Pelagicoccus sp. SDUM812003: one gene and its partner. The protein of the gene in region 1 interacts with the protein of each later gene in a pairwise test. Links are inferred from orthologs where the notes say so. Each region holds a gene or a part of one and is shown in the gene's direction. Other genes may lie near its edges. The genes, in order: QEH54_RS17515 and QEH54_RS08985.

Region 1 (6,651 bases):
CTCAACGCGGTGAAGTCTATTCACTACAAGGGCGTGCTGGTTTATGGAAACGGGCAGTCGGGCACGATCGAGTCGATCTTCATGAAACCGAATTATCACCAGGCCATATCGGTGATTGGGAACCAGAAGGAGACCTCCACGCTCAATCGTACGGAAGCATGGCAGAAGGTGGAACGTGTGGACCAGCCGGGATCCTGGACTCTCAACATCTACCAGCTGCAGGAGCTTCGGGCCATGCAGGCGACGGTGGCGGATACACTGAGTTTTTTGAATACGCCGCCGGTGCGCAACGGACGTATTGAATATCTTGGCACGGAGACCATCGATGGTCGCGAGCTGGTGGTGCTGTACTATGCCCACGGACGCAGTCGCGGCTTCCATCGTTACATCGACAGGGAGACGGGCGAAGTGGTTCACATGATCAATCAGAACGGCGCGATCATGACCACCAGCGGTGAGCAGTGGGTGGACGGAGTTCGCTTCCCGGAAAAGCTGGTGGCCAAGTTCATCACTCAATTCGGAGTGCAGACCATCGAGATCACCTACACATCCATCGACATCAACGAAAGCTTCGATACGGATCGCTTCAACGTGCCAGTGCTGACCGAGTAGCGCTCCCGAGCCCAGTCTCCAATTTTTTCAGGCGCCTTCGCGAGTAGCGAGGCGCCAAAATTGTCTTTGCCAAGCGAGCTGCGCCCTTGCAAAAGTGAGGCCATGGCAGACTTGGCCTACAAATCACGAACCTTCTGGGGAAAGCTCGAAGCGTTTTGCGAAACCTCTTCCGTTCCGAAAAGCATCGTCGACGCTGTTTCATCGGTGCTGGACGACGTGCGCGTCAAGGGCGATGCCGGCGTCGCAGAAGCGCTCGGCCGCATCGATGGCGTTTCCCTAAAGAGCGAACAGTTTCCAATCAGCCGCGCTGAAATGAAGGCGGCGGTGAAGCGTTTGCCTAAAAGCGACGTCGATGCGATCAAGCATAGCGTCGCTTCCGTGACCGAGTTTCATCGCCACGCGCTGCCCAAGTCCTGGACCGCGAAAAACGCCCACGGAGCGACGATCGGCGAGCGCTTTTATCCGCTTGGTCGAGTCGGGCTCTACATCCCGCGCGATCTTGTATCCACGGTGGTGATGACAGCTTCCCTCGCTAAACTGGCCGGGGTGAAGGAGATCGTGGCGTTCACGCCCTGCAATTCAGAAGGAAAGGTAAACGACGGCTGCTTGGCTGCGATGTATCTCTCCGGTGTGACGGAAGCCTATCGCTTTGGCGGAATCATGGCGGTGGGAGCGATGGCTTACGGAACGGAAACGATCAAGCCGGCGCTAAAGGTCTACGGTCCGGGCAACGCCTTTGTGGTGGAAGCTAAACGACAGGTTTATGGTACGATCGGAGTTGATCTTTTGCCCGGCCCCAGCGAGCTGCTGGTGATCGCGGACGATCATGCCGATCCCGAATTCGTCGCCGCGGACCTGCTCGCTCAAGCGGAGCACGGCTCCGGCCGCGAAAAGATCTTTCTGGTCAGTCTTTCCAAGGATAAGACGAAAGCGATCCGAGCCGCCATGCGCGAGCAGATGAAAACCCTTTCGCGTAAGGACGCCATCAAGGCGGTTCTCAAGGACGGGTTGATGTCTGTGATCGTGGATACGTACGAAGACGCGGCGAAGGTCGCGAACTACGTCGCCCCCGAGCACATGGAGCTGGAAGTCGATCCAAAGCAATTCTCCAAGCTGATAAAATCCATAACGACTGCAGGAGCCATCATGCAAGGCGGCTGGTCTGCCACGGCTTTGGGAGACTTCGTGGCAGGGCCCAGTCACGAGCTGCCGACCGGTCGCTCCGGCCAGTGCTACAGCGGGTTGCAGATCAGCGATTTCATGCGTCGGTCGAGCTTGGTGAAGTACAGCAAGGCGGCTCTTGGAAAGGCGGCTTCCGCCGTTGAGGCTTTTGCTCGTATGGAAGGTTTGGATGCGCACGGACGTTCCGTCTCGGTACGCTTAGAAAGGCGCTCATGAGCGCTTTGAATTCGCCTTCTGAATACGCGTTGTCGCATGTTCGCAAGCTGCACGCCTATACGCCCGGATTTCAACCGAAAGGAACGGGTTGGGTTAAGCTGAATACAAACGAGAACCCTTATCCACCTAGTCCGATGGTGGACGAAGCCTTGAAAGAGGCAATGGGAGATGCTCTGCGTTTGTATCCAGATCCTCGCAGCATGGCGCTTCGCGAAGCGGCAGCAAACTTGCACGGGCTTTCTCCTGATCAGTTGATTTTTGGAAATGGGTCGGACGACTTGCTAAACCTCCTCGTGCGAGCGTTCGCCTGCGAGAAAGCCGCCGGCTATCTGATGCCGAGCTACAGTTTGTATCCAGTTCTTTGTGGCATTCAAAACTCCGGCGTGGTGGAGCTCCCGTTCGATCGCAGCATGGAGTTGCCGATCGATGAGCTGATCGAGCTCGATGCGCGTATCCTGTTTATCACTTCGCCCAACGCTCCGACTGGTGTCGGCTTTTCCAACGAGGAGCTGGCCAAAGTGATCGAAGGCTTCGATGGCATAGTGGTGGTGGACGAAGCGTATGCGGATTTCGCGAAGGAGACTGCCGTGGATCTGCTTTCGCGCTTCCCGAATCTCGTGGTCACGCGCACCTTCTCCAAATCCTACGGATTGGCGGGCTTGCGACTAGGCTACGCCATGGCGGATCCTTCGGTTGTCGATATACTCGATCGCGTCCGAGATAGCTACAACGTCAATCGACTCACTCAGGCTGGCGGCCTGGCGGCCCTTCGAGACCAGAGCTACCTGAAGGCGGTGGTGGGAAAGGTGAAGCGCACCCGCGACTTCTACCGAGCGGAGTGGGAAGCATTGGGCTGGTTTTGCTATCCGTCCCAATCCAACTTCCTGTTCGTCGAGCCACGGAACGCCTCTGGGGAAACGGGTCCGGAAGTGGCGCAAGGGCTTTTTGAATACTTCAAGCAGCGCAAGATACTGGTGCGGTATTTCCCGTCCAGCCCCTTGACTGCGTCGTTCCTGCGTATCAGTGTGGGCGACGAAGATCAGATGCTCCACGTGAGCGAAACGATATCGAAATGGCTGAAGAACGCATAGCATCCCTCGAGCGCAATACGAAGGAAACCCGTATCGCGGCAGAGCTGAACGTCGACGGAAAGGGCAGAGCGGACATCGCGACTGGCATCCCTTTCTTCGACCACATGCTTACCTTGTTCGCGGGCCATGGACTGTTCGACCTCACGGTGAAGGCGGACGGAGACATCGAGGTCGACTACCACCACACCGTGGAGGATGTTGGCATCGTTTTAGGCGAGCTCTTCAAGAAGGCGCTTGGCGACAAGTCGGGCATCACGCGCTATGGTTTTTTCATCCTGCCCATGGACGAGTGCCTCACCCGGGTGGCCATCGATTTGGGCAACCGGCCCTACCTGGCCTACAAGGTGTCCGCTCCGACAAGCTACGTGCGCGATTTCAACATCATCCTGATCAAGGAATTCTGCCGAGGCTTTTCCAACAGTCTGGGAGCGAACCTGCACATCGAGTTGGAGTATGGCGAAGAGCCGCACCACATCGTGGAGAGCATCTTCAAGTGCATGGCGCGAGCGATCGATGCCGCCTCGCGTATCGATCCGCGCATGGAAGGACGGCTTCCTTCGACCAAGGGCATGCTTTAGAGCGTTCCCGAACTCTGATTAACTCCTAAGACTTTTCGAGATGAGCAAAGACATTGCTGTCATCAACTACGGCATGGGAAATCTGCGCAGCGTGGAAAACGCCTTGCTGAAGATCGGCGCCCAGCCGCGTATCGTGACTCGTCCAGAGCAAGTCGGAGAAGCGAGCGGGCTTATCTTGCCGGGCGTGGGCGCGCTGCGCGACTGCGTTGACGGCCTCAAGACCGCGGCCTTCGACGACTTCATCCGTGGCTGGGTCAAGGAGCAGCGTCCCTTCATGGGCGTTTGTCTCGGTCTCCAGGCTCTGTTCGAGCATTCGGAAGAAGACGATGTGACGGGGCTTGGCGTCCTGCCAGGAAAGGTTGTGCGCTTCAAGTCGCGTCCAGGATTTAAAATCCCGCACATGGGCTGGAATTTCGCGAAGCTGCAGCAGGAAGGCTCCCCGTACTGGGAGGAGCTCGATCCCGAAACGGACCGCTTCTACTTCGTGCACAGCTACCATATCCTGCCGGAAGATCCATCTATCACCTTGACCACCACCGACTACGATGGCGTCTTCACCAGCTCCGTAGCGGTCGGCTCCCTGCTCGCCAGTCAGTTTCACCCCGAAAAGAGCCAGCGGAATGGGCTGCAGCTCTACGCGAACTTCGTGGCTTCGTGTGATTAGGCCAACTGAAAACAGCGAACAGAAAAGCTAATAGTTACGAAGTCGGTAGCAGATACTTTACATGACCCGCATGTCGGGGTAATTAGTTGGTCTTCTTTGAATTAGGATTTCCTGATTCGCCGCCAACGCCTAACTTGCAACTCCGAGTTTCCTGACAATGAGCAAAGAAGCCATTCTCAAAATAGACGATCAAGAGCTGTCCTTTCCGATCATCGAGGGCACTGAAAAAGAGCGAGCGGTCGACCTGCGTACCCTGCGTGCGAAGAGCGGCGGCTACATTACTTACGACGAGGGCTTCGGCAACACAGGGTCGTGCCAGAGCGAGATCACCTTTATCGACGGGGAAAAAGGCATCCTTCGCTACCGCGGCTACCCGATCGAGCAGCTGGCGGAGAAGTCTGACTTCATCGAGAGCGCCTATTTGATCATCAACGGAGAGCTGCCCACCAAGAAGCAGCGGGCCCACTTCTCGAACCTCATTTCAGAAAACGCGGCGATCGACGAGCGCATGCACCGCATTTTCGAAGGCTACCCGCGCTCCGCGAATCCCATGTCGATCCTGGCGGCCATGATGAATTCGCTGGCTTGCTTCTATCCGCATCTGGCCACCAACGATCGCGCCACGGACTTGGAAAATTTCGAGAAGGCGGCGGCCTTCGCCATTTCCAAGGTGCGCACCATCACTGCGGCGGTTTATCGCGTGAGCCAAGGTCTGCCGATCATGTATCCGAAAAAGAACATCGGCTACTGCGACAACTTTTTGCACATGATGTTCTCCGAGCCGTACGACGAGTATCCTCGCGATACCATCCAGGCGTCCGCTCTGAATCTCATTTTGCTCCTGCATGCGGACCACGAGCAGAATTGCTCTACCTCCACCGTGCGCATGGTGGGCTCCGGGGGAGCGAATCTCTTCGCTTCCATCTCCGCAGGCGTATCCGCTCTTTGGGGACCTTTGCACGGCGGAGCGAATCTCGCGGTCATCCAGATGCTGGAAGCCATTCATGCGGAAGGCGACGACGGCAGCAAGTTCATCGAGGAGGCCAAGAGCGGCAAAAGCAATCGCCGCCTGATGGGTTTCGGTCACCGCGTCTACAAGAACTTCGATCCACGCGCCAAGATCATCGGCAAGGCCTGCGATCAGCTGCTGAACAAGCTCGGCATCAGCGATCCCTGTTTGGACATCGCTCGCAAGCTCGAGCAAGCTGCGCTGGCTGACGATTACTTCATCTCTCGCAACCTCTATCCGAACGTCGACTTCTACAGCGGCATCATCATGCGAGCCCTCGGCATTCCGGTGGAAATGTTCACCGTGATGTTCGCCATCGGCCGCATGCCAGGCTGGGTGGCCAACTGGATGGAGGTTTCCAGCAACCCGAAAGGACGAATCAGCCGCCCCCGCCAGGTCTATCAAGGCCCGGCCGTTCGCGACTACGTGCCGATCGCGGATCGCGGCTAAGCGAAAGCTCGGTAAAAGGCGAATTTCAGGAAAGGCGGCTCTCGGCAGGGAGTCGCCTTTTTTTGGACTGAAGGCGTTGGCGCTAGTTGCTCAGTCCTTCTTCACGTGGTGCTCGTGCAGCAGGCCTTCGAAGCTAAGTCCGGTTAGGCCCTTCAAGCCATTTATCAACCGCCAAAGGGCGTAGATGAGAATCGCCATGGTTGGCGCTGTGATGACCAGCCAGGAAACCCAGGTCAGGGTGGCGATCTCCTGATTGAACTGCTCGGTGCCGCCAGGGCTTTTTACGATCATGGAAGCGAGGATGAAGTTGAGCAGAGCGCTTATCAGAAAACTGAATACAAGCAGCCAATTCGCCACTTTGAAATGTCCCTCTAGAGTGGAGCGCTTTTCGTCGGTGTCGATATGGCTGCGAATCTTGTCGATGTCGAAAATGGCTTCGTTGAAGAGGAAGGTTTTCAGCAGCGAGTTTTTGCGATTCGCTGTCGCGAGGACTAGCACGCCGATCATGAGCGGCATGGCGGTCTCCTTGATCACCACCCACTTCGGTTCCGCGGCCATCAGGCCGATCCCGCCGGTGAGCAGGATGTTGAGGAATCCGAAGATGGAGATGATGTTGTAGTTTCGTCGCTTCGCGAAGTCGTAGAAAAAGTAGCCGATCGGGAAGGCCAGGGCCACGACCAGACCAAGTACCGGGCCGAGACGATCCTCGCTGCTCAGGTTCTTCAAGCAGAGAATCGGCAGCACGAGGTTGCAGACGATGTTGGCGAGAAAGTTCTCGTTCTTCGGTATTTGCTTGGTGGTGCTGGCGGGTGCGTCGTCGCTCATTCTCTTTGAAGCTTTGGTTGCGTC
Region 2 (7,196 bases), on another replicon or contig:
ACGTCTGATTGCTGAGCGGCTAAAGGATCTGCAGGCTCTTGCGGTAGAAGGCGATGATCTCGTCCGGGTCGCCGGAGAAGAGCAGCTGTTCCTTCATCCAGGTCGGCATGCGCCCGTCGGCTACCAGCTTGTCGAACTGCTTCTCCAGGTTCGCCCAGTAGTCATCGTGGAAGAAGACGAAGGGCACGCGCGGCCGGATGCCCAGTTTCATATTGCACAGCTCGATTCCGATCTCCTCCACGGTGCCAGCTCCGCCGACGTTGAAGATGCAGAAATCCGCCACCTGAAACCACTTTTGGCGATTGTGACGATTGGTTTCCTGGAAGGTGTTGAAGAAGTTGACGCCGAACTTGGGAGGCTGGGCCTCCAGCTCCAGGAAGGCGGCTCCGGTGAGGCATCCCTTTTGCAGGGCCACGTCGGTGGCCAGTCCCATCACGCCTTCGCCTCCGCCGGTGAGGATGCCCACGTTGGTGCCGAAAAAGTCGATCATGCGCACCACCAGTTCGCTGATGTGGCGCTTCTGGGCATCGCTCATCTCCAGGGCCGAGCCGTAGAACGCCAGAATGGTGCAGGCTCGGAACTTGTCGACCTCCTCCTCTCTGATGAAGAATCCATGGTCGTTTTTGTAGGTGTGCAGGTAGAGATCGTTGAGCCGAGCGCTGTGCCAGTAGACCTTTAGGCCGAGCTGGTCGTAGGTCTCCAAATGGCTGTGGGCCTCGTTGGAGAGGAAGAACTCCTGCAGAGGCGTGGCCTTGCGGAAAACCAGGTTCTTGAGCTTGAGCTTCCGTATGTTGGCCAGGATCTCGATGTGTTCCGTGAGGCTGGGGAAGTAGTCGAGCACTAGAGTGTCGGCGTCCGCGTCGCCCTTGCGCAAGGCTTGAGTGACCGTGCGGAAGCCGAAGTTTCCATTTCGGGCCACCCGGGAGATCTCGTCCTTTATGGCGTTGTCCGCTCGAATGAGAATGCTCTGGTTTTCCGTGCGGGCGCTTTGTCCGCGCAAGGAGATTTCGGTGGTCGGTCGCAGGCGGTCGAAGTGCTCCTTGGGCTTGTTGTCCAGCTGGCGGTAGACTTTGTCGAGGTTCGAGAAGAACACCAGACGCTGATCGCGGAGCTCGGCGGTGCGATTCGGATCGTATTGGGGCGCTCGATACACCTCGATGGAAACGACTGGATTGATCACGGGTTGATCGCTGCGGTTGTAGATCTCGAGCACCACGTTGGAGCCGAAGGTCTTGACCGGGTCGAGCAGTACGGCGCCGGAGTGCAGGCCGAAGTTTCCCTCGCCGCGATTGAGTACCACGTAGTGCTCCTTTAGATACATCGAGCAACTGGTGAGCACGCCTGATTGCGGCTCGAGCGAAACGACCGAAAGGTCCTCGCGCACCTGCACCTTGTCTAGGAAGGTTCGTGGCAGGTAGCCTTTCACCAGGCGGAGGTGGTCGAGCTCGGTGACGGTTTTCGGAAGGGTGTAGCGTACCTTGTGCGGGGTCAGGAATACTCTGCCGAAGCGGTCGATGGAAGTGGAGTTGGGTAGCTTTATGCGATTGTCCTGCAAGGCCTGCCAGATCTCGTCCGAGCTGAGCTTCTGGCTTTCCGGAGCGTAGAAAAGCCGGCCTGCGGGGACGCCGGTTTGCACTAGGTTGTGGGCGTAGGCGGAGCAGGGAAACTCGGTGTCGTAGACGAACGCCTCGGCGCTAAGGATGAGCCGGTCCTTGTTGCGACGCGGAGCTTGAGTGGCGTAGATCTCGATGCCGATTCGAGCGAGGGAGCTGCGTTCCGTGAATTGGATCTTCGCCAGTCGAGGCGAGACGAAATCGATTTCGCGAGCGTCTCGTAGTTTGAAAGTGATCGTCAGATCGAGCACCGACGAGCCTTGGCGGGATTTTGCGGTAGTGATGATTCCATCGTCGCTGATCCAGAAAGTTTCCTGCTTCATGAAAGTGGGTTAGGGTGGGTTCGGGAGTGGGTCTAAAAGGATTTTGGTGATTTACAATTGAACCCATTTCTCTAGGACTGCAAGCACAGCCCCGGGGGCAGCGTTCGTTTCCCCTTTATTAATCGATTGATAACAAGTCTCTTATGAAAAAGCTCCTAGCCTTCACCTCTCTGTGCCTCCTTGGCGCGCCGCTCTTTGGCCAATTGGCTGACATGATCGAACTTCCTGAGGGAATGGGGGCGGAGGACCAAATGTCCTACAGCGACGAGGAGCTGCTGAAGACTTGGGGATGGCTTCTGGCCGAGCGCTACAACCTCAAGGCTTTGGAACTCTCGCCGACTGAGATCGATGCGGTGGCGGAAGGAATGATCGACCATGTGCTAGGCGACCAGCCTGCCACGGACATCGGCGAATCGGGTCTGGCGATTCAGGAGTTTTTCGCCAAGCGCGAGCAGCGCTTGATGGAATCCGTGCTGCGCGAAAACCGGGCCAAGGAACAGGCGTTCTTCGATCAGCTGGTGGGATTGTCCGACGTGCAGTCGCTTGTATCCGGCCTGGCCTATCAGATCTTGCGCCCTGGCGACCCTCAAAAGAAGCCCGAGCCCACCGACATGGTGATCGTGCACTACGAAGGGCGGTTTCTGGACAATCAGATTTTCGATTCCACTGCGGGAAGAGATCCGGCAGCCTTCCAGCTCAATCAGGTCATCGATGGTTGGACCCAAGGTCTGCAGCTCATCGGAGAAGGTGGCAAGATCAAGCTCTACGTGCCCGCGAAGCTGGCCTATGGCGACGAGCTTCATGGGTCGGTGCCTCCCGGCTCGACTCTGGTCTTCGAGATCGAACTTTTGAAGGTAGGGCTCCCGGAAGAAGCGGGAGACGTGGATGCTCAGGGAGCTCCTCTGGCGAGCGAGCCGCAGGCCACCACCGCTCCGCAGGAGTAGGCAGGCCGGCTCTGCAGGCGAAGACGGTCGAGATGTGGCAAAGGGGAGTGCGTCGATGAAGCTTGCTCTCGTGACCGAAACGTTTCCCCCCGAAGTCAACGGCGTATCCATGACCTTGGGACGTCTCTGCGAAGGTTTGGCCGCTGAGGGGTGGGAGATCATGGTGGTCCGCCCGGTGCAGGAGCACGAGGAGGTGGATATGCCAAGCGAAGAGAAGCCTTACGAGGAATTCATCGCAGCTGGGGTCCCCCTCCCCGGATACAACGCCCTTCGAATGGGCGAGCCCGCTGGCTTCAGCCTCTATCGCATTTGGAAGCGGTCTCGACCCGATGTGGTACACGTGGCCACGGAAGGCCCGCTCGGCGTGGCGGCCCTGATCGCGGCTCGACTGCTGAAGATCCCGGTAAGCTCCACGTTTCACACCAACTTCGATCAATACAGCGATCACTATCGCATCGGCTTCATCCAGCGTCTCGCCTCGTCCTATCTGCGCTGGGTGCACAATCGCTGCGACGTCACTTTGGCTCCGACGCGCCAAATGGCTGATGAGCTCGCCAAGCTCGGCTACCGCAACACCGGCGTGCTGTCACGTGGAGTGGATACGGAACTGTTTCGCCCTGATCGACGCGATGAGAGTTTGCGACGCGAATGGGGCGTGCCTGAGGATGGAAAGGTGGTGCTCTACGTGGGACGAGTGGCCAAGGAGAAGAACATCGATCTGGCCTTCGCCGCTTTCGAGAGCTTGCGCGAGGACTTTCCCCACGATCGCATGGTGGTGGTAGGCGGCGGCCCGGAGCTGCCTCGCCTGAAGCGCAAGTATCCGGAAGTTCGCTACGCGGGAATGAGGAAAGGGGAGGACTTGGCCAGGCACTACGCCTCGGGCGACCTGTTTCTGTTTCCCAGCGTGACGGAGACCTTCGGAAACGTGGTCACCGAAGCCATGGCTTCCGCTCTGGCGGTCTGCACCTATGACTACGCAGCCGGCCGAGAGTATATCGAATCGGGCCGCAATGGCATGCTCGCTCGATTTGGCGACGCGGAGCATTTCGTCGCCCAAACCCTAGCCCTGCGCTGCCTGCCCGAGCAGGAGCTCGCCTCGGTGAGATCCGCCGCCAGCGAGACGGGAAAGGGCATTAGCTGGAAGCGGGTGGTGGAGAGTTTTCAGCGGTCTTTGCGGGCCGTTGCGAGCGTTCGCTGAGTAGGGAGTTGCAATTTAGCAAGTAAGCCGTTTGAGGAGAAGGGCATGGGCAAGGAACTCGCTATCATCATCAACCCCATCTCGGGGAAACGAGAGAAAGGGGTGGTGCGTCGAGAGCGGGTGGAAGCGTTCTTGGCGAGCCACGGACTCGAAGCCGATGTATGGGAAACGCAATACGCCGGGCACGCACCTGAGCTTACCAAGGCGGCGATCGCAGAGGGCGCCAAGCGCGTGGTTGCGGTAGGAGGCGACGGCACCATCAACGAAGTCGGGCGAGTCGTGGTGGGCACTGGCTGCGAATTTGGATTGGTTCCCATGGGTTCGGGAAATGGTTTGGCTCGCCACCTCGGACTGCCGCTCAACTTTCACAAGGCCCTTCACCTCGCGGCCCTAGGCGCGTCCATCCGCGTGGATACCGGCGAGGCCAACGGTCACCCGTTTTTCAACGTCATGGGCATCGGCTTCGACGCGGAGGTCGGACGCCGTTTCAACGAAACCCAAGCCCGCGGTTTCGTCTCCTATATGAAGGAAGGACTGAGAGCCTTTCGCGACTACCGCTCCTCGCGCTGCGACATCGCCTCAGGCGGTCAGCTGCAAAGCCTGCGGGCCTACATCGTGGCGGTCGCGAATTCCTCGCAATACGGAAGCAACGCCTTCATCGCTCCGGACGCTTCGCTCACCGACGGAAAGCTGAACCTGGTGGCGATCACCGACCCGAACTTTATCAGTTTCTTCGTGCTGATCTGGCGCATGTTTCGCAAGAAACTCTACCTGAGCCCACGCGTCACCCCGATCTGCTCCGACAATTTCGTGCTGACGATGCCGGAGGCGGGATTCTTCCACGTCGATGGGGAAATTTTCGAGTGTCGCGGCGAGATGACCATCAAAGCCTGCCCGAAGTCGCTCAGCATCGTGGCGGTTTCCTGCTGATTTTGGTTGAGTTGGCTGCGGAAATACCCGTAATCCGCGACCGTCCACATCGGCTCGACCTTGGGCTGGTTCTCGCCCGAAAACCATTGTGAATAACTTGAGAGTAACTGAGCGAGCCCCATGGGACTGACACAGTTACGGAGCTGTTACGCCACGTGGCGATCGCTCAGGCTGAAGGCGTTCCTAAGGAACTTTCTTTAGTCTCCATCAGGCGAAAAACGAGGTCGGTCGCCTTTTACATTTTTCTCCGTTCCTGGGCTTGCTTGGTTCCGATTTCGCGTTCTGGGCAAAGGCAGCGGTACGAACACCTATTTGTTTTTGTAAGATAATGATAAACAGCTGCTTAAATGGGTATACGTGTGAACTCGATTTCCTAGAGTTACCTACTGTATAAGGGAAAAGCGCTTAGGTGAGTCGATTTGTAAAAAAAGCCGCTCTTGAAGCGGCCTTGGACTGAGTCCTTTTACGTGTCAATTCAACGAAATCCAACGAATTTCGGTTAGGGAAATAACCTCAGGGATACCGCTAGCGCTTTCTGTTTCCAGCTCGTGCCGAAAGCGGGGAAATAACTTGTGAAGAACGCTGGTTGTTAACCCTGTTTCGAGCTCTCAGGGAATGTCACTATACAGCGCGCTTGCCATCTGAGAGCAGCGCGAGAGGCTCGATCGCATGAAGATAGCGATCGTGGGCTCGGGAGCCATAGGACTATATTACGGAGCGATGCTGCAGCGGGCCGGTCACGAGCTGCATTTCCTTTTCCGCAGCGACTACGAGGCCGCTCGGCGGGATGGGGTGCGCATCGTGACGCCTAGCGAGGAGTTTCAGCTGGAGGTGAACGCCCATCGGGACACTGGCAGCATCGGGATTTGCGATCTCGTGGTGATCGCTCTGAAGGCGACTTCGAACTACGCCCTGGCGGATCTGCTGCCGCCGTTGGTGGGCGAGAAGACGCAGCTGCTGACCTTGCAGAACGGATTGGGAAACGACCGGCTGCTCGGCGAGCTGTTTCCCCGCAATTCGGTCTTCGGAGGCCTTTGCTTCGTGTGCCTCAATCGCATCGCCCCTGCCGCTGCTCAGAATTTCATGCCCGGCTCGGTCAGCATCGGAGCCTACCGGCAACGCGGCGACGGCGAGGTGGAAGCTTTGGGGAAAGCGTTCGAGGCCGCTGGCGTGAAGACGCGGGTGGAGGCCAATCTCGCTTTGGTGCAGTGGAAGAAGCTGGTTTGGAACGTGCCCTTCAACGGTCTCACCGTGGCCGCAGGCGGAGTCACGACCGATGTGATCGTGCAGTCGAAGGAGCTTTTGGAGGAGGCTCGGGCGTTGATGCTGGAGGTCATTTCCGCTGCGGGAGCGCTTGGTTTGGAGATCGATTCGAGCTTCGCCAACAAGCAGATCGACGTGACGATCCCCATGAAAGCCTACAAGCCTTCCAGCATGATCGACTTCGTGGAAGGACGAGCGGTCGAGGTGGAGGCCATTTGGGGCGAGCCCTTGCGGCGCGGCCAGGAGGCGGGCGTTTCGATGCCCAAGCTGGAGCTGCTGCACGGCCTGCTGGCCTGCATTTGCAAGTGAGGCGGCGGATGCGGCCACGATCTGAGCGGGGCCCCGGCAGGCAGAGTCGCCTAGACGTTTAGCGCAGCGGTCAGGTCGATGACATGCCTCGGTACAGATCGACTACGCGTTGGCTCTGCTCGCGGCGGGCGATGTCCAAGGTGGCTTTGGAAATCTTGAACTGCTGAGAGTCGCCCGGCGTGTTGCGGCAGTGCTCGAGCAGCACCGCATAGAGCAGCTTGAAGGCGTCTCGGGGCTGGTGCATCTGGTCCAGCGCGTCGATCAGGTCGTGGCTGTCCACGTCGTCCTCGAAGAGTTCGTCGAGCGGACGGGCCTCGCTCGGGCTGCAGCGCTGGCAGTTTTTGAAGCGCCAGTTGCAGAGGTCGTAGAGGGAGGTGCCGGTCCACTTCAGCGGGTTGACGAGATTCTGCTTATCGAGCCGGGCCTGTCGTTTGAATTCCGAATCTTCGGCCAGGAGCATTTGACTGAGTTCGATGGGGAGCAGCATCTTGATGCCGATGCGTTCCTGCTGAAGAAATTTGTTGTTTAGCATAGGCCAAACCAGCTGCTTGATGCGCTTGGCGTCTCCGCTGACCAGCACCGGCTCGTCGACGCGATCGACCAGAGCGATGAAGCT

Evidence for each region.
Region 2: the proteins of QEH54_RS17515 (region 1) and QEH54_RS08985 interact in binary tests that used the Escherichia coli proteins (3 or more experiments, as listed by UniProt). The link is inferred for Pelagicoccus sp. SDUM812003 from one-to-one orthologs.

What each region holds. Positions count from the first base shown.
Region 1 is NZ_JARXHY010000014.1:105,054-111,704, reverse strand. Bases 3,751-6,651 are described here. They hold QEH54_RS17515 (citrate synthase), read left to right. Parts: upstream 3,751-4,500; coding sequence 4,501-5,802; downstream 5,803-6,651. Other genes in these bases: QEH54_RS17510 (VC0807 family protein), read right to left, coding at 5,893-6,627; hisH (imidazole glycerol phosphate synthase subunit HisH), read left to right, coding at 3,751-4,343. Outside these bases: QEH54_RS17540 (hypothetical protein), read left to right, coding at 1-612; hisD (histidinol dehydrogenase), read left to right, coding at 715-2,010; hisC (histidinol-phosphate transaminase), read left to right, coding at 2,007-3,101; imidazoleglycerol-phosphate dehydratase HisB, read left to right, coding at 3,083-3,679; more of hisH, read left to right, coding at 3,720-3,750.
Region 2 is NZ_JARXHY010000005.1:126,890-134,085, reverse strand. Bases 3,191-6,065 are described here. They hold QEH54_RS08985 (diacylglycerol kinase family lipid kinase), read left to right. Parts: upstream 3,191-4,123; coding sequence 4,124-5,008; downstream 5,009-6,065. Other genes in these bases: QEH54_RS08980 (2-dehydropantoate 2-reductase), read left to right, coding at 5,678-6,065; QEH54_RS08990 (glycosyltransferase family 1 protein), read left to right, coding at 3,191-4,078. In the rest of the region: QEH54_RS09000 (LOG family protein), read right to left, coding at 20-1,936; QEH54_RS08995 (FKBP-type peptidyl-prolyl cis-trans isomerase), read left to right, coding at 2,080-2,880; more of QEH54_RS08990, read left to right, coding at 2,936-3,190; more of QEH54_RS08980, read left to right, coding at 6,066-6,580; QEH54_RS08975 (hypothetical protein), read right to left, coding at 6,651-7,196. UniProt on the Escherichia coli protein: In vitro phosphorylates phosphatidylglycerol but not diacylglycerol; the in vivo substrate is unknown.